3 regions of the Blautia sp. SC05B48 genome follow, and region 1 is predicted to be linked to each of the others. Evidence: predicted binding sites of a transcription regulator. Region 1 holds the regulator's gene; each other region holds the start of a gene.
What was found. The regulator Rex, encoded in region 1, represses fermentation and respiration genes when NADH is low (regulators of the CRP and FNR family bind a similar motif). The targets are predictions, from matches to a motif close to ATTGTTAANTANTTAACAAT.
Positions count from the first base shown of each region.

Region 2: the regulator Rex is predicted to act here: its motif matches at 3,062-3,081, upstream of EYS05_RS08630 (L-lactate dehydrogenase).
Region 3: the regulator Rex is predicted to act here: its motif matches at 4,867-4,886, upstream of pckA (phosphoenolpyruvate carboxykinase (ATP)).

Region 1 is NZ_CP040518.1:3,172,150-3,178,956, reverse strand. It holds gene EYS05_RS14780 (NAD(P)H-hydrate dehydratase) at 1-740, opposite strand, end outside; gene EYS05_RS14775 (redox-sensing transcriptional repressor Rex) at 802-1,449, opposite strand; gene EYS05_RS14770 (ABC-F family ATP-binding cassette domain-containing protein) at 1,664-3,580, shown strand; gene EYS05_RS14765 (pyridoxamine kinase) at 3,610-4,476, opposite strand; gene pdxR (MocR-like pyridoxine biosynthesis transcription factor PdxR) at 4,569-5,885, shown strand; gene EYS05_RS14755 (precorrin-8X methylmutase) at 5,882-6,523, opposite strand; gene EYS05_RS14750 (cobyric acid synthase) at 6,526-6,807, opposite strand, start outside.
Region 2 is NZ_CP040518.1:1,875,961-1,882,767, reverse strand. It holds gene EYS05_RS08635 (Tex family protein) at 1-2,019, opposite strand, end outside; gene EYS05_RS08630 (L-lactate dehydrogenase) at 2,092-3,039, opposite strand; gene EYS05_RS08625 (FMN-binding protein) at 3,386-4,987, opposite strand; gene EYS05_RS08620 (penicillin-binding Tp47 domain C-containing protein) at 5,152-6,807, opposite strand, start outside.
Region 3 is NZ_CP040518.1:2,144,651-2,151,457, forward strand. It holds gene EYS05_RS09820 (PRD domain-containing protein) at 1-810, shown strand, start outside; gene EYS05_RS09825 (LysR family transcriptional regulator) at 839-1,717, opposite strand; gene EYS05_RS09830 (YoaK family protein) at 1,884-2,531, shown strand; gene EYS05_RS09835 (DUF4866 domain-containing protein) at 2,547-3,302, shown strand; gene EYS05_RS09840 (threonine/serine ThrE exporter family protein) at 3,398-4,726, opposite strand; gene pckA (phosphoenolpyruvate carboxykinase (ATP)) at 5,048-6,652, shown strand.

The sequences.
Region 1 (6,807 bases):
TCACTTCCGGTCACAAAGAGCACTTTTCCGAAGGTACCCTTGTTTCCGCCGGGATCACGTTCCGGAAACAGCTTCAGATCTTTATTTTCCAGACAGGCGGCAGATGCAGTCACAGCTTCCTGTTCATAGATCCCGATATCGGCGGTAACGATCCTTCCTGCATACAGTCTTCCCGGATAAAAGCAAAGACCTCTTTTCCGGTAGGCAAATGTAACAGTCAGATCGGCGCTGAAGGCAATTCCCATTTCCAGGCCAGTATCTCCGTTCACTCCTGACGGGATGTCAACTGCGATCTTTTTGGCCCTCGCACTGTTCATCTCATGGATGATATCAGCATAATGCCCCTCGATCGGACGCGTCAGGCCTACCCCAAACACGGCATCTACTATAGTAGTATATTCACTCCACTGCGGGTTATTCACCTCAGGGACACGATAACCGGAAGCGATCTTATACTGAAGAGCTGTCTCTCTGGTCATTTTATCTTTGTTTCCGACCATATAAAACTCTGCCCGGATTCCCTTCAGATGGAACAATCTGGCAACAGCGATACCGTCACCGCCATTATTTCCGCTTCCGCAAACTACCAGGATCCTTTCGTCCTTCTGGAGATACTTTTCTGTTTCCTCTACCACCTTCAGTGCTGCCCGCTCCATCAGAACCTCGGAGGGAACTCCGATCTCACGGATCGTTGTGGAGTCCAGATCCTTCATTTCTGCGCAGGTAACAAGCTTCTTCATTCTGTCTTCTGCCTCCCCTCTGTCATAGAGAAAGCTGCCGTTTCCGGCAGCTTAACAATTCTTACTTATCCACATGTTCCTGCCTGTATTTGCTGAGATTATAAGACAGTGTCATCAGACTCTCGGAAAGATGAACGTTCTCTACGATCACATCATCCGGTGTCTCAAGATCAAGATGTGCAAAATTCCAGATTGCCTTGATTCCGTTCTCCACCAGAATATCTGCCATTTCCTTGGCTTTATTCTTGGGAAGTGTCAGGATCGCGATCTCCACGTTATTCTCTCTCAGGAAAAACGGAAGCTCACTGAGCATCTGGATCTCAAGTCCACGGACTGCGATGCCCTCAAGCACAGGATTTACGTCAAAGATACCAACAAGCCTGAACCCGCGCTTCTCAAAATCCACATAATTGGCAAGTGCCTGTCCCAGATTACCGGCTCCCAGGATGATCATCGGATGAACAGTATCCAGTCCCAGGATCTTACCGATCTCTGTATAAAGATAGTGTACATTATAGCCATACCCCTGCTGCCCAAAACCGCCGAAATTATTAAGATCCTGACGGATCTGAGAAGCTGTGGTATGCATCTTCTTACTTAATTCATTGGAAGAAATACGTTCTACATTATCTTCCATCAGCTCTCCTAAGTAGCGGTAATAGCGTGGCAGACGCTTAATCACCGCTTTCGAGATTTGTTTTGTCTCCACGATAGTTTTCCTCCTTACCTTACACTAGGTTAATTATAACGAATTGACATTTTCCTGTCAATTAAAGTTGTCTATTCTGTACAAATTTCTTTATATTTTTTCTAATAATTGATTTTTTCTTTGAAATCCCGGCAGTTTCCGTTATAATAGGTGGAGGATTTTTCCCTGTTCAGACATAAACAGGGGTGATTCTTTATACAGGAGGACAGTTTTTATGATTTTATCATGTCAGAATATATGCAAGGCCTTTGGCGAAAAAGTAATTTTAAATGATGCATCCTTTCACATTGAAGACCGTGAAAAGGCTGCTCTGATCGGCTGCAACGGTGCAGGAAAGACCACACTGCTGCGGATCATCATGCAGGAGCTTTCTGCTGATTCCGGTACCGTGGTGCTTGCCCGGGATAAAAATATCGGCTATCTTGCCCAGTACCAAGATATCCACGGACATCATACCATCTACGAGGAGCTTCTTACCACCAAGCAGCACATCATCGATATGGAACGCCGTATCCGCAATATGGAACAGGAAATGAACACGGTGACCGGTGATGAGCTGAACCGTCTGATGGAAACCTATACCCGCCTGACCCATCAGTTTGAGCTGGAGAACGGATACGCTTACAAAAGTGAGCTGACCGGTGTCTTAAAGGGTCTCGGCTTCACGGAGGAAGATTATGACAAGCAGATCGAAACTCTTTCCGGCGGTCAGAAAACACGCGTGGCGCTGGGCAAGATGCTTCTTTCCAAGCCGGATATCCTGCTTCTGGATGAGCCAACCAATCACCTGGATATGGAAAGCATCTCCTGGCTGGAAACTTATCTTCTGAATTATCCGGGAGCTGTTTTTATCGTCTCCCATGACCGTTATTTTCTGGATAAGGTGGTCACCAAGGTCATTGAGATCGAAGCCGGACAGACCCGCGTATACAGCGGCAACTACTCTGCCTATGCTCTCAAGAAGGCTCAGCTTCGTGACGCACAGTACAAGGCATACTTAAATCAGCAGCGGGATATCAAGCATCAGGAAGCCGTTATCGCCAAGCTGAAATCCTTTAACCGTGAAAAATCCATCAAGCGTGCGGAAAGCCGTGAAAAAATGCTGGACCGTGTACAGAGGATCGAAAAGCCTCTTGAGCTCCAGGACCGGATGCGTATCTCGCTGGAACCACGGGTGTTAAGCGGAAACGATGTGCTCCACGTGGAAGCGCTTTCCAAGGCCTTTCCGGGACAGACCCTGTTCTCCGATATCTCCTTTGATATCAAACGCGGCGAGCGTGTGGCACTGATTGGAAACAACGGAACCGGAAAGACCACCATGCTGAAGATCATCAACGGTCTTATTGAGGCAGATGCCGGCAAATTTTCCCTTGGTTCCAAGGTGCAGATCGGTTATTACGATCAGGAACATCATGTTCTGCATATGGACAAGACAATTTTCCAGGAGATCTCCGATACTTATCCGACTCTCACAGAGACCGAGATCCGAAATATGCTTGCTGCATTTCTTTTTACCGGAGATGATGTTTTCAAGGAGATCTCCGCACTTTCCGGTGGAGAAAGAGGCCGTGTTTCCCTTGCAAAGCTGATGCTTTCCGAAGCCAACTTCCTGATCCTTGACGAGCCTACCAACCATCTGGATATTGCCTCCAAGGAGATCCTGGAGGAAGCACTGGTCAGCTACACCGGTACAGTCCTTTATGTATCCCATGACCGTTACTTTATCAATCAGACTGCGACCAGGATCATGGAGCTGACAAACCAGGCAGTGGTAAATTACATCGGTGATTATGATTACTATCTGGAAAAGAAGGAGGAGCTGACCAGTACCTATGCACCGGGAAGCACTTCTCCGGAGGCACCTGCCGAAGAAAAAGCGGTTTCCGAGAACAAGCTTTCCTGGCAGCAGATGAAGGAAGAACAGGCAAAGAAACGAAAACGAGAAGCCGAGCTGAAAAAAGTCGAAGCCCGTATCGAAGAGCTGGAAACAAGAGACAGTGAGATCGACGAAACCATGGTCCTTCCGGATGTCTGCACCAATGTAGCGGAATGTACAAAGCTGAGCCGCGAAAAAGCAGCTATCGCTGAAGAACTGGAAGAGCTTTATGAAAAATGGGAAGAGCTGGCCTGACGGTCAGCTCTTTTTATTCCCTTATGTTTTTATGGAAGCAGCATGCCAAGATGCTGTTCAAAGCATACACCATCGTTACGGTCTGTTCCTTCCTCCACCGCATCCCGGATCGATGCCGAGATAAAGTCCACGGCCAGCTCTGCACAGGTTTTCATGGAATATCTTTTTACCAGCCCTGCACTGAGCACGGATGCAAAAAGATCTCCTGTCCCGGAATAGCTTCCTCCTGATTTCTCTGCAAATACCCAGGAGCTGTTTCCGTTTTCCAGGACAAGATTCCCCATTTTCAGAGGCTGCCCCTCCTCCCTGTGATCCACTCCGGTGATCACAACGGCAGGAAGTGAAAATTTCCGGGCAAGTCCGCACCCGATCTCCCGGATCTCTTCCATCCGCCGGGCCTCTGATGCCTTTTGCAGTTTATTCCAGATCTCCTCCATTTTTTCTTTTCCGTAGAGAAGAAGGAGGGCTTCCGTAAGGTTCGGTGTGATCACATAGGAACGGTGTGTCAGTTCGCAGAACCGGCTGCGGAGCTCTTCTGTATAGATTGGATAAACCGCGCCGTCATCCCCCATCACCGGGTCTGTAAGGATCAGAGTATCCTTCCCTGCAAACGCATCCATAAATTTCAGGATCCTGTCTGCCTGCTTATCATCAGAAAGAAATCCTGTATAGATCCCATCCGGAAAAAATCCTCTTTTTTTCCACTGCTCCATATATAGTTCCATATGCTCTGTGAAATCCTCACAGAAATAACTTTCATAACCGGTCTGGTTGCTTAAAACAGCGGTGGGAAGTGGACACGCCTGGACTCCCATCACCGAGATCACCGGGATCGCTGCTGTCAGTGAACATTTCCCCAGCCCGGAAAGATCATTGATCACTGCTATTTTTTTCATGGTAATTCTCCAGTCTTGAGTTTTTTTCTGTAATATTATAGAATGAACTGTCAGGTTTACGCAATCATTTTTGGAAGGAAATCATCATACTTATGTTAAATATATCTGCAGAACACAAAAAAGAACACCTATATCTGGAGGTTTATCACTATTACCGGAAGCTGATCATGGAAGGCCGTCTCCTTCCCGGAAGCAAAATGCCCTCCCTCCGCAAATGCGCCCAGGAGCTGAAGCTGAGCCGTACCACCATCGAAAATGCCTATCTTCTGCTGGCAGCAGACGGCTATATCATCGCCAGGGCACAGAGCGGCTATTATGTCACCGGCATTGCTTCCAGGCAGCATCTGCTCACCCCCAAAAAACAGGATAAGGATATCACGCCCTATCTATACGATTTTGCCTCTTCCGGTGTTGACCGGGAAAGCTTTCGTTTTGATCTGTGGCAGCGTTACATCAAAAGCGCCCTCCGCCAGGGCGACCGTATGCTTTCTTATGGCGAACCCCAGGGCGAAAGCGATTTCCGGGAGGTTCTCGCAGACTATATCCGGGAACGCAGAAATGTGATCTGCTCCCCGGATGACATTGTAGTAGGGGCCGGTCTCCAGCCCCTTCTCCAGATTCTCTGCCCTCTGATCCATGAACGGAAAACCGTTTCGTTCCCTACACCGTCCTTCACCGCATGCAGCACCATCTTTCAGGATTACGGATTTGATGTCCATTATCGGGACAAAAGCTGCGATGTGATCTATGTTTCTCCTGCTCACATGACAAAATGGGGCGAGATCATGCCGGTAAAACGACGCCTGGAGCTGATCCGTCATGCGGAGATCAATGACCATCTGATCATTGAGGATGATTTCGAAAACGAATTTGTTTATTTCCAGAAGCCAACGCCTTCACTTTTTGGTCTTGCAGGCGGTGAAAACGTTGTCTATATTGGTTCCTTTTCCAGGCTGCTGCTGCCCTCCATCCGTGTCAGCTTCATGGTACTGCCACGCTCTCTCCGGGAAAAATATACAAAAAAAGCAGCCTTTTATAATCAGACTGCTTCCAAGGCAGAACAGATCGCACTCTGCCAGTTTATCCGCGACGGGCATATGGCTTCCCAGACAAGAAAACTCCGCCGCCTTTATTCCCAGAAACTGAAGGCTCTTTCCCAGGCTGTCCGGGAGACCTTCGGCCAGGACTGCCAGATCCAGACAGGAGCCGCAGGAACCAGCCTTGCCCTTACTCTCCCCTGTTCTCTCACAGGCAGTGAACTGACAGACAGAGCCCGGAACCGTGGTCTGGGACTGGAGGTTCTCAGAGAAAACGGAGCCGAGGTCACCCTGGTCCTCTCCTGCTCCTCCATTCCATCCAAGGATTTTCTGCCTGCCTGTCAGCTTCTGAAGGAGGTTATCGGCTCCTAATCTCTCCGGTTATCGATCATGTAGAGCAGGGCATTTACAATGCACGCAGCAATGTTGCTTCCACCCTTGCGTCCTTTTGCCACAATATAAGGCACATCTGCGTGCATGATCAGCTCCTTTGACTGCACAACATTCACAAATCCTACCGGCACACCGATGATCAGCTCAGGAGAAAGCTTTCCGTTCTCAATAAGCTCATAAAGACGTACCAGTGCGGTAGGTGCGTTTCCGATGGCAAAGATCAGCTTTTTATCCATCTCTGCTGCCTTGTCCATGCTGGCTGTGGCTCTGGTAGTCCCGTTCTTTTTTGCAAGGGCAGCCACATCCTCGTCGGACATGAAGCAGTAAGCCTCACCGCCGTAGCGGGCAAGTGCACGCTTGTTGATCCCGGCCTTTGCCATCTGGGTATCTGTGACGATGCAGGCACCGTTGCGGATGGCGTCCATTGCCTTCTCCACTGCCCCCTCCGAGAAGCAGAGATTTTTTGCATAATCAAAATCTGCGCTTGTGTGGATGCAGCGTTTTACGATCAGCTCGGTTCCCGGGATCAGGGGAGTATCCCCAAGCTCTTCTGTGATGATCTCAAAGCTTCTTTTTTCGATCTCCAGGGGTTTTACATTTTCAAGCTCTACTTTCATTTCTATTCTTCCTCCGTAATCCCATTTTCCAGTATCTCATAGATTTTTTTCATATCCAGATGCTTCCGCAGCTCTGCAGCCAGGATATCATACTGCTGTTCCTTAAATGCCGCAAAATCCACGCCTGTCATATTTTCCACATCAATACCTTTTTTCTCGCCGATCACGCGTATGATCGCCTCTGCAGATGCTTCCTTATCAAAAACGCCGTGGATATAGGTTCCGCACACATTTCCCGCAAAAGCACCCTCTTCTTTTTTCTTACCGCTGACGCTGTCTGTGAT
Region 2 (6,807 bases), 1.3 Mb from region 1:
ATGGACCAGGCCATCCTGATGCACACCGATATCTACAAAAGCACCAAAGTCAATAACATTGCGGACAGTTCCCTTAAGAACCATGCCCTCTTTCAGATCCTTCATATCCAGTACATCGGTACGGAGAATCGGTTTCGGCATCTCGTCACGTGGATCTCTGGCAGGTTTTTCCAGTTCCTTTACGATATCACGTAAGGTTGGCTCTCCGATCTCCAGCTCCTTTGCCAGTTTTCCGTAATCGCGGATCTGTCCGGAAATACCGGCAAGCTTACGCTCTGCCACATCTTCCGGTGTGTAGCCTAGCTTTTCCAGGAGTTTTTTTGCTGCGTCATAGCTTTCCGGATGGACACTGGTTGCGTCCAGGGGATTTTTGCCTCCTGTGATCCGTGTGAAACCTGCACACTGCTCAAAGGCTTTCGGACCAAGCTTAGCAACCTTAAGAAGCTCTCTTCTTGTCTGGAAACGGCCGTTTTCCTCACGGTAGGCTACGATATTCTTTGCGATGGCCTTACTGATTCCGGAAATATACTCCAGTAGGGAGGCAGATGCCGTATTCAGATCCACTCCGACCTTGTTTACACAATCTTCCACAACACCGTTAAGGGCTTCTCCCAGCTTCTTCTGGTTCATATCATGCTGATACTGACCGACACCAATGGATTTCGGATCGATCTTTACAAGCTCTGCAAGCGGATCCTGTACACGTCTTGCGATGGATGCGGCGCTTCTCTGTCCAACATCGAAATTCGGGAATTCTTCCGTGGCAAGCTTGCTTGCGGAATATACAGAAGCACCTGCCTCGTTGGTGATGACATACTGGACCTTTTCCGGAATTTCCTTAAGAAGCTCCACGATGATCTGCTCGGATTCTCTGGATGCCGTTCCGTTTCCTACAGAGATCAGTGTCACATGATATTTGCTGATAAGCTTTTTCAGGGTTTCCTTTGCGGCACGGATCTTGGTCTCATTGGTTGGTGCTGTGGGATAAATGACTGTGGTATCCAGAACCTTCCCGGTCGGATCTACCACTGCCAGCTTGCATCCTGTACGGAAGGCAGGGTCCCAGCCAAGAACTACCTGTCCTGCGATCGGAGGCTGCATGAGAAGCTGCTTCAGATTTTTGCCAAAGACATGGATGGCACCGTCCTCTGCTGCCTCTGTAAGGGCGCTCCGGATCTCACGCTCAATAGCCGGTCCGATGAGACGTTTATAGCTGTCCTCAATGGCTTCTTTCAGAACAGGTGCAGTGTATGGATTATCGCGGACGATCACCTGTTTTTCAAGATAACGGATGATCTCTTCCTCAGGTGCAAGTATCTTCACAGTAAGGAATTTCTCTTTCTCACCACGGTTCAGAGCAAGGACACGATGACCTGCAAGCTTTTTCACCGGCTCTTCAAAGTCATAATACATCTCGTATACAGACTGCTCCTTCTCATCTCTCGCATTAGAGCATATAGTTCCCTTATCCATTGTTCTCTTACGGATGCTGATACGATAATCTGCTTCATCGGAAATGTGCTCCGCAATGATATCTCTGGCACCACTGATGGCCTCTTCCACAGTTTTGACTTCTTTTTCCTCAGAAAGAAATGCTTTTGCCTCTTCTTCAAGAGGTTTCTTCGTCATCTGGAGAAGAATGATGTCAGCCAGAGGTCCCAGACCTTTTTCCCTGGCGATGATGGCACGTGTACGGCGCTTCGGGCGGTACGGACGGTAAAGATCCTCTACCACAACAAGTGTCTGCGCTGCCTCGATCTGTTTCTTCAGCTCCGGAGTCAGCTTGCCCTGCTCCTCGATGCTGCCCAGAACCTGAGCCTTTTTATCCTCAAGATTTCTTAAATAGGTAAGTCTCTCATTAAGATTACGAAGCTGTTCGTCGTTCAGTGTACCGGTTGCTTCCTTACGGTATCTGGAAATAAAAGGAATGGTGCAGCCTTCATCGATCAGCTTAACTGCTGCCTCAACCTGCCATTTCTCAACGTTCAATTCTCTGGTAATTACCTGAATAATATCCATTTTTATCTTTCTCCCGTTGTTTCAAATTTGCCTGAGGCTGCATTTTCCTCTTTACACAGCTTCTGACATTTATCAAAGATCAATCTGTGCGATCACGTCCTTCAGAGCATTGGCGCTTGCATGAAGCTTCTCTGTCTCCTCCTCGGTCAGTGGAACACGAACGATACGTTTTACACCTTCCGGTCCGATAGAAGCCATGGTACTAAGACATACGTCTTCAACACCGTACTCTCCGTGAAGCATGGTTGATACACTGACTATTGTATCAGATGCAGCAAGAAGAAGCGAGCAAAGTCTGCAAACAGATACGGCTACCGCATAAAATGTAGCACCCTTCTTGGCGATCACAGTTGATCCTGAAGTATGAACATACTCCAGAACCTCTTCTCTGTCAAGTGGCTGCATATCTTTCTGATCCTCATGAACGATCTTGTCAAATTCATCAAGGGTCGCACCTGCAACAAAGGCTCTGGACCACGGTACAAAGGAAGTATCTCCATGCTCTCCGAATACATAGGCGTGGATGTTTTTCTCAGATACGCCGTAGTGCTGGGAAAGTCTGCAGCGGAGACGGGCCGTATCCAGGGCGGTTCCGGAACCAAGGATCTGGTTCTCTGGAAGACCGGAAATTTTTGCAAATGCGTATGTCATGATATCACATGGGTTGCTTACAATGATATAAAGCGCTTTTGGAGCCACCTTTACGATCTCCGGAGTGATGCTCTTCATAATGTTGACATTGGTCTGTGTCAGCTCGATACGTGTCTGTCCCGGTTTTCTGGCAATGCCGGAAGTGATGATCACAATGTCAGAATCAGCTGCATCCGGATAATCTCCTGCCACAATGGAGATCGGTTCACGGAAGCTGGTTCCCTGGTCAATATCCATGACCTCGCCCTCTGCCTTCTGCCTGTTGATATCGATCAGGACAATTTCTGAGGCAATGCTCTTCTGTGATAAGGTGTAGGCGATAGTTGAACCCACGCTTCCTGCTCCGATGATCGTAATTTTACTGCTCATATTTGTTCTCCTTTCAGCGTTGTTTGTCATTTAAATAACAACTTTAATTACACATATTCAAACATAACATAAAACATTGCCCTGTGCAATAAAAATTTTATTGTATTTCTCAGGTTAATCCCTGCCAATTTGCATTTCAAATTATTTAAACCGCTTTTATTTTCTGATATTTCCCATATTATTCTGTATATATTCCTGTTATTTTTTTATCGATTTATAGAAACAATTTCAGAAACATGGCAAAAAACCTCTGAACTTCAAAAAAAATCAGAAGTCCAGAGGTTTCTTTCATCTCTTATTATTGGCTTAGATTCAGATGTTTATAGCTGTTCCAACGTTCACCCGGTTAATTCTTCGCCTGGGCAAGGGCCTTTTGTGCAGCGTCCAGGATCCCTTCGGATGAATATGTGGCTCCGCTGACAGTATCAATTCCATCTGCCGACTGGTTTGCCATGATCTGAGAATAGATCATGCTCCATGCAGGATCAAAAAATTCCGGTGTATCCTGATTTGTCTGCTCAATGGATACGATCTGGCCTCCTGAGATCGTGATTGTCAGATATGTTTTTCCTCCATATCCAAAAGCTGATCCCGTATACGTTCCATCTCTGTACATTCCGGCAGGTTCCGGTGCTTCCGTTGGCTCCGGCGTGGCATCCGGCTCATCTGTCCCTGGTGTTGGAGTTACATTGGGTTTTTCAGGAACCGGCGTCACATCCGGGTCGTCCGGCTCCGGCGTCGGGGTTGCTGCCGGTGTCTCTGTTGGCTTCGGTGTGGCTGTTGGTTTCGGCGTTGCCGCAGGTTTCAGTGTGGCTGTTGGCTTTGGTATCGGTTTCTTTGTCGGAGTTGGTGTGGGTTTCTTTCCATACTCCGGATTGACCGCTTCTTTGAGAGCTTTTTTTACAGCATTCAGAATTCCGTTGGAAGAATAGGTTGCTCCGCTGACTGTATCAATATCATCCACAGAATCTGTGCCTATGATCTGTTTTTCCAGCACGCTCCATGCTCTTTCAAAAAACTGCTCCGTGTCCGTATTTTCCTGTTTCAGAGCTTCGATCACTCCATCCTTGATGGTCACAATTACTTTCACGTCTCCATTGAAGCCCTTTGCCGAAGCTGTATATTTACCGTCCAGATATTTTTTCGGACTGTCCGGATCTTCCGGCTCCTTTGCAGAAGATGGTTTTTTTGTAGGTGACGGTGATGGTGTCATAGTTGGTACAGCCGTTACTACAGGTGCAGGGGTGACCTGCTGGCTACTTCCATCTGCCGCTGCCTGGGAGAGCGCATTCTGAACTGCCTGGATGATTCCGTTGGAGGAATAGGTTGCTCCACTTACTGCATCTACATTCGGTGTATTTCCGGCGATCATCCTGCTGATCACACCCTGAGCTGACGCAAAATAAGATGCAGTCTCGCCAGATGCATCCAGAATATCAATGGCTGCGATCTTTCCTCCGCTGACTGTTACCTGTACACGGATCGTACCACCGAATCCGGTTCCAGATCCTTCATATACTCCATCTTTATAGCCATTGGCCGGAACTGCCGCTACCGGGGTCTGGGTAGAACCCTGTCCTGCCGCACCGGCATTGCTTTTTGCTGATTCTGAAACCGTTCTCGTACCAGAACTTTTTTTTGCTGCTGTTTTTTTCGCACTTTTCTTTGATGAGCTTTTCTTTGATGTACTGTTTTTCTTATCTGAGGCAGATGTGCTGTCAGAAACAGTATTTCCTTCTTCATATCCGAGATATTTTTCCAACTCCGAAGCAGACATCACGGTTGTCTCTGCTTTCTGTACTGCTTCCGTTGATTCCTCGGATCCCTTCGCCTTTATGCCCGAAAACGCAAGCGCCGCAATCACAGCTGCTGCAGGGATCATTTTCGTCCAGGGCACCTTGGGTGTGCCATTTTCGGCTGGTTTTTTATCTTTTAACTCTTTTTCCATGGATACTTGTTCTCCCCTCTTTCTATGCGGCTTCCCGTCAGGCATATGCTCTGTATCGCATTCCAGGTGATTTTCCGGATTGCTGTAGAAATGAGCAGACCTCTGCCGCAGACATAAAAGGGTCTGCGGCAGAGGTTGTTCTTACTCTTTGCTAAACAGTTGCATTATTTAACAGTTACCACAAATTTCTTTGTAATTCCGTTGCATTTCACTGTGATCGTTGCTTTACCTTTTTTGATTCCCTTTACAACACCCTTGCTGTTTACAGCTGCAACTTTTTTATTGCTGCTTGTATATGTAACCTTGCCTGCAGGTGCTGCTTTGGATCTGATGGTTGTTGTTTTACCTTTTTTGATCGTTGCAGAAGATTTTACAAGACTGAATGCAGGATTCTTGACAACTACTTTGCAGGTTGTCTTCAGGGCTCCTGCCTTTGCTGTAATCGTAACGGTTCCTGCTTTGATTCCTTTTACAACACCTGTTTTGCTGTTTACGGTTGCAACCTTTGTGTTGCTGCTTGTGTATTTTACAGTTGCAGATGGTGTTGCAGTTGCTTTTACAGTTGCTGTTTTTCCTTTGTAGATCGTTACGGAGGCCTTTGCAAATTTAATTGTAGAAGCTTTTACTGTTACCTTGCAGGTTGCTGTGGCATTTCCTACCTTTGCTGTGATAACTGCTGTTCCGGCTTTTACGCCTTTAACAACACCCTTGCTGCTTACTGTTGCAACCTTTGTGTTGCCGGACTTAAATGTTACTGCTGCATCGCTGTCATTTGTTGTTGCCTTAAGAGTCGTCGTTTTTCCTATATATACAGCAGCTGCTGTCTTATCAAGTGTAACTGTTACCTTCTGAAGCTCTTTCTCTGCTCCCTGAAGATGTTCAAGTGCTTCATTTACCTCAGCCTGACTTGCATCTGTTTTTGCAAGAATGTCTTCTGCTTCCTGAAGCTCACCGGCAAAGGACTTCCAGGTTGCAATTGTGTAATCCTTCTCTGCCAGAGCTTTTGCAGCTTCCACTTCCGTTTTAAGACTTGTAAAATCAGTCGGCTCCATTGTAGGATTTACGATATTCTCTGCAGTTGCCTGGAAGCTGTAGGTATAGTCATTATATCCAAGAGCATACACTGTCAGTTTCCAGTATCCTGTTCCGTCTGTTCCTCCCGGAAGCTTGCAGCGTGCAGATTTTGTAAGTCCAAGCTGGATTCCCATTGCTTTATGCATCCAGTTATCTGCGGCAAACTTGGTTCCATAAGAAGCGAGGCATTTTGTATATGTGGAATCATCTCCATAATAATCCCAGCGTACAGCCTGCATATTTGCACCAAGATCGCCATAATTTCCATTGAGATCCACACGGAGGAATTCGCCGTAGCTTCCGCTTGCTGCTTTTACACTCGGCTTGATCCCTGTTGCTGTTTTTAACGCCTGATCCTTGATACCGGAAGCTGTTCCGTCTGATTTTCTTGCTGTAAATGTAAAGCCGTCACCATTTTTCTCCGCATATTTCAGACCATTTGTCTGTGCATTTACGTCTGCCACAAGGCCTTTATAATACTGGAGATTGTTTTCACTGTATCCTCCGGAGAGCATAGCTCCATCCTGTACGACATTATACTTTTTGCAGAAATCTGCAAAATCTGCGGTCTTAACTGCTACCGGAACATATTTCAGACCATATATCTCATAATGATCCATCGTATAGGTTTTTCCATCTTCTGTTGTTATACTGCCTCTGTTCCATTTTACCTTGGAACCGTCTGTAAGATAAAGTGTGCTTCCTTTATCCTCCCAGTAGGATATATCGAATCTGGTTCCGTCTTC
Region 3 (6,807 bases), 1.0 Mb from region 1:
GTATTGAACAATAACGGCATCATTGCCATAGATATGGAAGAAAACCAGGAATATGTGCTTCTGGGAAAAGGTGTGGGATTTGGAAAGAAGGTCAGCCAGCGTTTTGAGGCTCCGGCAGACTGTACCCTTTACAGGCTGGCTCAGGAGACAGAACGTGGCTCAGCAAAAGAACTGGCAAAGAGCGTAGCACCGGAATTTCTGGAGATCGCAGATGAGATATTGAGAGAAGCTGAGAAGACCTTTGGGGATACCATAGACAGAAGGATCCTGTTTCCCCTTGCTGATCATATTTCCTTTGCAGTGGGACGTATCCGGAATCATGAGCAGATCAGCAATCCCCTGACGGATGATATCAAGGTGCTTTTTTACAGCGAATTCAAGGTGGCGGAGGTGTTGAAGAAGATCCTGAAGGAGCGGATGGATATTGAAATCGACGAGCATGAAGTGGGATATGTGGCACTTCATATTCACTCAGCACTTGGAGATGAAAAGGTGTCTGTTGCCATGCAGACAGCAAGAACGGTACGGGAATGCATCGCCATGATCGAGATGGCCACAGGAAGAAAGATCGATGTGATCTCCCTGTCCTACAACCGTATGATGAACCATATCAAATATATGGTAGCCCGTGTCTCCACAGGGGAGACACTGAAGCTGGATATGAATGAATATATAGAAGAAAAATATCCGGAATCCTACAGAATCGCAGAGGATGTCTGCGAGAGTCTGGGCAAAAGCCTTGGGAAAAAGCTGGACCCTATCGAGATCGGTTATCTTGCCATGCATATTGAGCGGACAGTGGAGCAATAAATATAAATGGCTGATCCGCCTCAGGGATTTACACAATAAATTCAATAGCTTTTTTGACAGCAGTACTCATGGCAGTACTGCTGTTTGTGACTAAGCAGACCTCTCTCTGAGGGAGCGGCTCCTTAAGCTGAAGGGCAAAAATCTTCCCGTCATTGATCACTTCCCGGGCAAGGGGCTCGGGGTAAAAGCCGATTCCCAGATTGTGGACGATCATGGGAAGGACCTGGTCTGTAGTTGCTGCCTCGATGTCAGGATGAAAAGAAACACGGTTTTCCATAAAGTAATTCATATACATTTCTCTGGTGCTGGTCCCTTCCGCAAGACCTACAAAGGGCAGATCCTGAAGCTCATGGATGCTGATAGGGGCAGTGGTCAGATCCTTATATTTGCTTCCGCATACAAGGATCTCCCGGTAACGCAGGAGACTTTTTTTCTGTAAAGGTTTGCGGATGGAGATCGGAGTGGTGACAATAGCGAAATCCACCGCATAATTTTTCAGTGCCTGTACTGCCTGAGGAGTAGAATGGTTAAAGAGGCGCAGGCGAACATGGGGATATTGCTCGCGGAACAGCTCCAGCTTTTCGAGAAGGATCAGACGCAGGGCATTTTCGCTGGCGCCGATGGAAACCAGACCATGCTCCAGCTCTCCGTTCTGGCGGATCTCCTCCTCGCCGATGGACAGCTGCTCAAAAGCCAGGGCAACGTGTTCATAAAGTTGGCGGCCTTCCGGTGTAAGTGCGATTCCCTTGTTGGAGCGGAGAAAGAGCGTACATTTCAGCTCCTGCTCCAGGTTGTTCATACAGCGGGTGATATTTGGCTGATTGTTGTGAAGAGCTCTTGCTGCCTTGGTAAAGCTCTTATACTGGGCTACATAATAAAAGATCCGGTAGTAGTCGTAAGTGATCATGTATTGTCTCCATCCTGTGATATGATTTTAATATGTTTACGATATTAATAATACTTTTTACATTTGCTTCTGAGCAAACTATAATACACCCGAGGAAAAAAATCAATGACAGGAGTGATTTAGAGTGGTTTCAGGAGGCAGAAAGCTGCAGAGCGCAGACCGGCAGATGTCAGAAGCTTTTATCACAAGTGTATTTCTGGCAATGTCCGGCGGATTTCAGGATGCCTACACATACTTTACAAGAGATGAGGTGTTTTCCAACGCCCAGACAGGCAACGTGGTTCTGATGAGCCAAAATTTTATGACAGGACAGTGGGGAGAGGGCTTAAGGTACCTGTTCCCTGTTTTAGCCTTTGCCATTGGTGTTGTAGCGGCGGAGCGGATCCAGAGTACCTTTAAATATGCAAAAAAACTTCACTGGAGGCAGATGATCCTGCTGATCGAGATCCTGATCCTTTTTGCGGTGGGATTTATGCCGGGAGAATTGGATATGCTAGCAACCGTACTGGTATCCTTTTCCTGCGCCATGCAGGTACAGACCTTCCGGAAGGTGGGCGGTTATTCCTATGCAAGCACCATGTGCATCGGAAATTTACGAAGCGGCACGGCGGCGTTGTCCGTGTATTGTCGTGAAAAACGTCCGGAACAGTTGAAGCAGGCTCTTTATTATTTCGGAATAATTTTCTTTTTTGCCATTGGAGCCGGTGGCGGAGGAAATCTGTCCATGAGGCTGGGGATCCCGGCAATCTGGGTATCGGATGTTTTGCTTCTGATCAGCTTTATTCTGATGTTTTCCAGTAAACATAGAGATTAGAAAGGGTGAGGAATTGTGGAAAACAGCACATTATTCCCAAGAGAGGAAAAGGCGGAGCTTTTATTTGAAAAGATCCTGAAGGATCCGGAGGCGTGCAGACGGCTGACGGAGACCTTCTATGAATCCATGGATGCGGATACAGACATAGAATGCGGATATCTTCCTCCGGAAAAATTCGCCTATGCATTGCTGGACGCATATAAAAACCGTGATCTGACAGCTCTCCTTATGGCGATCTGCCAGAACAGTATGTTTGATCTTCTGCGAAATTCTTTTCTGGCACCGTTCAGGTTCAATGCAGATGGACAGGAGAATCCGGTATTTCTCACAGATGAAAAAGGAAATTTTCTGCGGGAAAAGGGAATCCATGTAAGTGACAGGGATTACGACCGATTTCGCAGGATATACAGGGAGAAACCTGGTGTAAAGATGTATCTGGCGTATGGCTACCGGAAGCGCCATGCCTATGATGAAGATACCATGGAAGTAGAAGAGTACAAAATGGGCGAACATATCGGTGTGCTGCTGGTGTATGAGCTTCCGGACAGCGTAAAGGAAAAAGAAACGGAGGCACAGGCCTATGCGGCTGTATGGGATATCATGATGGCAATTCAGAAGAAGCTTCCAAGAGCTTTTGTGTATTATGGGCAGGATTCTGTGGAGGATGGTGGAAAACGTTATGACGGACTGGGCGTTTTTCTCCCCATCCATAAATTTGCGGACCGCCTGGAAAAAATGATCGGGATCGCTGATGAGATCGTAATGAAATAGAATGTACAAAAAAGGACTGCTTTTGTATTGCTCCGGTTATCAGAAGGATAGCTGATGACCGGAAGCTACAGAAAGCAGTCCTTTTTGTATGCCCATCAGGTGCAGTAGCGGAACATTTTGTCCGTAAGGATCCTGGCGAAAATAAGGCCCAGGGGAAGAGCAACGATGATCAGGATCGCAGCTGCAAACCAGGAGGCGGAAACATTCAGGGACATGATCCCCAGATTGTAGATCGCCCGGTAGAGATAAAGCCCCGGGACCATGATCACAATGGATGGTACGGTAATGGAAATTCTGGGATATCCCACTTTTGTTTTGATGAGGGAGGCCAGAAGTCCGGCGGTCAGTGCTCCGAGAAAAGCTGCGGCAGCAGGTGGAAAACCGGCAAGATCAACAAGTTCCAGCCGGAGTGTGTTGGACAGTGCACCGATGAAAGCGGCAGCTGCGGCTAGACGGACAGGGCTGTTGAACATGACCGAAAAGCCGAATACCCCGCAGAAGCTTGCCAGAAGCCGGAACAGGATCCTCTGAGCTGCCGAAAGCTCCAGAGGCAGGAAATCCACAGGTTTCAGATGAAGAAGCAGTGCCATTAGCCAGGCAGAGACAGCAGCCACCATTACAACAATAATGGCGTAGGCCAGTCGTTCCAGACCGGAACGCATATCCAGCTTGGCAAGGTCGATCCCGCTTGTGATAAACGGAAAGCCTGGAATGATAAACAGCATGGAACAGATGTATCCGGCCTCATGCTGGACGGAAATGTGGAACAGAAGCTCTGCCAGCTTCAGGAAGCCTGCATATACAAGACAGGCAGAGGAAACAGAAACTGCAATGCACATAAACAGAGTAAAATGATGCTTGCCAAGCTTGCAGCGGATGGCGTTTCCGATGCCTGCGCCTGCAAAAGCCAGGATCATTTCCAGCGGGCCACCGCCCAGAAGAAAAGTAAATGCACCACAGGCCAGTGCAGAAGCCAGTCCCAGGGATGCAGGGGAATAAAGCCCGTGGATCCGCTCGATCTCATCTAACTGACTGTGCAGTGCTTCACCGCTCATATGGATACCCTCCGCAGGAAAATCACTGACAAAATGTTCCAGCCTGTTCAGTCTGGAAGTATTTACGCCGGTGGTAGTCAGACTAAGTGCATGGGAAAAACTGCTCTCACCGTCAAAGCAGGTGTAGCTTATAGACATCAGTCCGATATCTGCGGAACAGGTGATACCAAGTGCTTCTGACAATGTATTCATGGAACTCCGTACCCGCCAGGCACCGGTCCCACAGGAGAGAAGCATCATGCCTGTACGGCCGATCAGGGAAGCTTTTTCGGAAAGAGAAGCTTCGGTGATGGGCTGGTTGTTCCTGGCGCTTACGTAGTTGTGCCAGGGGATTTCCATATGATTACGTTTGATTAGAATATCTGACATAGAAATCACTTCTTTCTATATATTAAAATCATATAGTTGCTATTATAAATATATATAATAACTATAATCAGATATATTGTAGCCATTATTCTGAAAAAGTCAAGTGTAGATGAAATAAAATCTGACAGTACTAAAACGTCACTGTTAAAGATTTATCATTTTTTTGCGGAAAATGAATTTTTTTGGTTGCTTTTACGTACAATTTATGTATAATTGTGGATAGGGATGTTGGAATGACCAATTCCTATGGCAGGATGACAAAAACCTGCAGCAGTAGGTGGCTATCATAATTACTATTAAAGAAGAGAGGTAAATGTTAAGATGGCAAAAATCGATTTAACAAAGTATGGTATTACCGGAACAACTGAGATCGTGTACAATCCTTCCTACGAGACATTATTTGAGGAAGAGACCAAACCGGAGCTTGAAGGATTTGAGAAGGGTCAGGTCAGTGAGCTTGGTGCTGTCAATGTAATGACAGGTATCTACACAGGACGTTCCCCTAAAGACAAATACATCGTTATGGATGAGAACTCCAAGGACACAGTTTGGTGGACATCCGATGAGTACAAGAACGATAACCATCCGGCAACTCAGGAAGCATGGAATGCAGTTAAAGATCTTGCCAAGAAGGAGCTTTCCAACAAGAAACTTTTCGTAGTAGATGCATTCTGCGGAGCTAACAAAGACACACGTATGGCTATCCGTTTCATCGTTGAGGTTGCATGGCAGGCACACTTCGTAACAAACATGTTCATTCAGCCGACAGCTGAGGAGCTTGAGAACTTTGAGCCGGATTTCGTTGTTTACAACGCATCCAAGGCTAAAGTTGAGAACTACAAAGAATTAGGACTTAACTCTGAGACAGCTGTAATGTTCAACATTACAAGCCGTGAGCAGGTTATCGTTAATACATGGTACGGCGGAGAGATGAAGAAAGGTATGTTCTCCATGATGAACTACTATCTGCCGCTTAAGGGCATCGCTTCCATGCACTGCTCTGCAAACACAGACCTTAACGGAGAGAACACAGCTATCTTCTTCGGTCTTTCCGGAACAGGTAAGACAACACTTTCCACAGATCCTAAGCGTCTTCTGATCGGTGATGACGAGCATGGCTGGGATGACAACGGAGTATTCAACTTCGAGGGTGGATGCTACGCTAAGGTTATCAACCTTGACAAAGAGTCTGAGCCGGACATCTACAATGCGATCAAGAGAAACGCTCTTCTTGAGAACGTAACACTTGATGCTGAGGGCAAGATCGACTTCGCTGACAAGAGCGTAACAGAGAACACACGTGTTTCTTACCCGATCAACCACATCGAGAACATTGTTCGCCCTGTATCTTCTGCACCGGCAGCGAAAGAGGTTATCTTCCTGTCCGCAGATGCATTCGGCGTACTTCCTCCAGTATCTATCCTGACACCGGAGCAGACACAGTACTACTTCCTTTCCGGATTCACAGCTAAACTTGCTGGTACAGAGCGTGGAATCACAGAGCCTACTCCTACATTCTCCGCATGCTTCGGACAGGCATTCCTTGAGCTTCATCCGACAAAATATGCTGAGGAGCTCGTTAAGAGAATGGAGAAGAGCGGTGCGAAAGCATACCTCGTTAACACAGGATGGAATGGAACTGGAAAACGTATCTCCATCAAAGATACTCGTGGTATCATCGATGCTATCCTTGACGGATCTATCCTTAAAGCTCCGACAAAGAAGATCCCATTCTTCAACTTCGAGGTTCCGACAGAGCTTCCGGGCGTAGATCCTGCAATCCTTGACCCACGTGACACATATGCAGATGCTGCAGAGTGGGAGACAAAGGCTAAAGATCTTGCTGCAAGATTCGTTAAGAACTTTGCTAAATATGAAGGAAATGCAGCTGGTAAAGCACTCGTTGCAGCCGGCCCGCAGGCATAATCAGTCATTCCAACTGAATACAGATCGTAGACTTAACCGGGAGCGGATTTATCCGCTCCCGGTTTTTTGACAAACAACTGAGGATCTATTGTTTGATATAGAACTGTGCAGTGCGAAGCATGTTTCCAGACATGGAATAAACAGAAAGTTGAAGA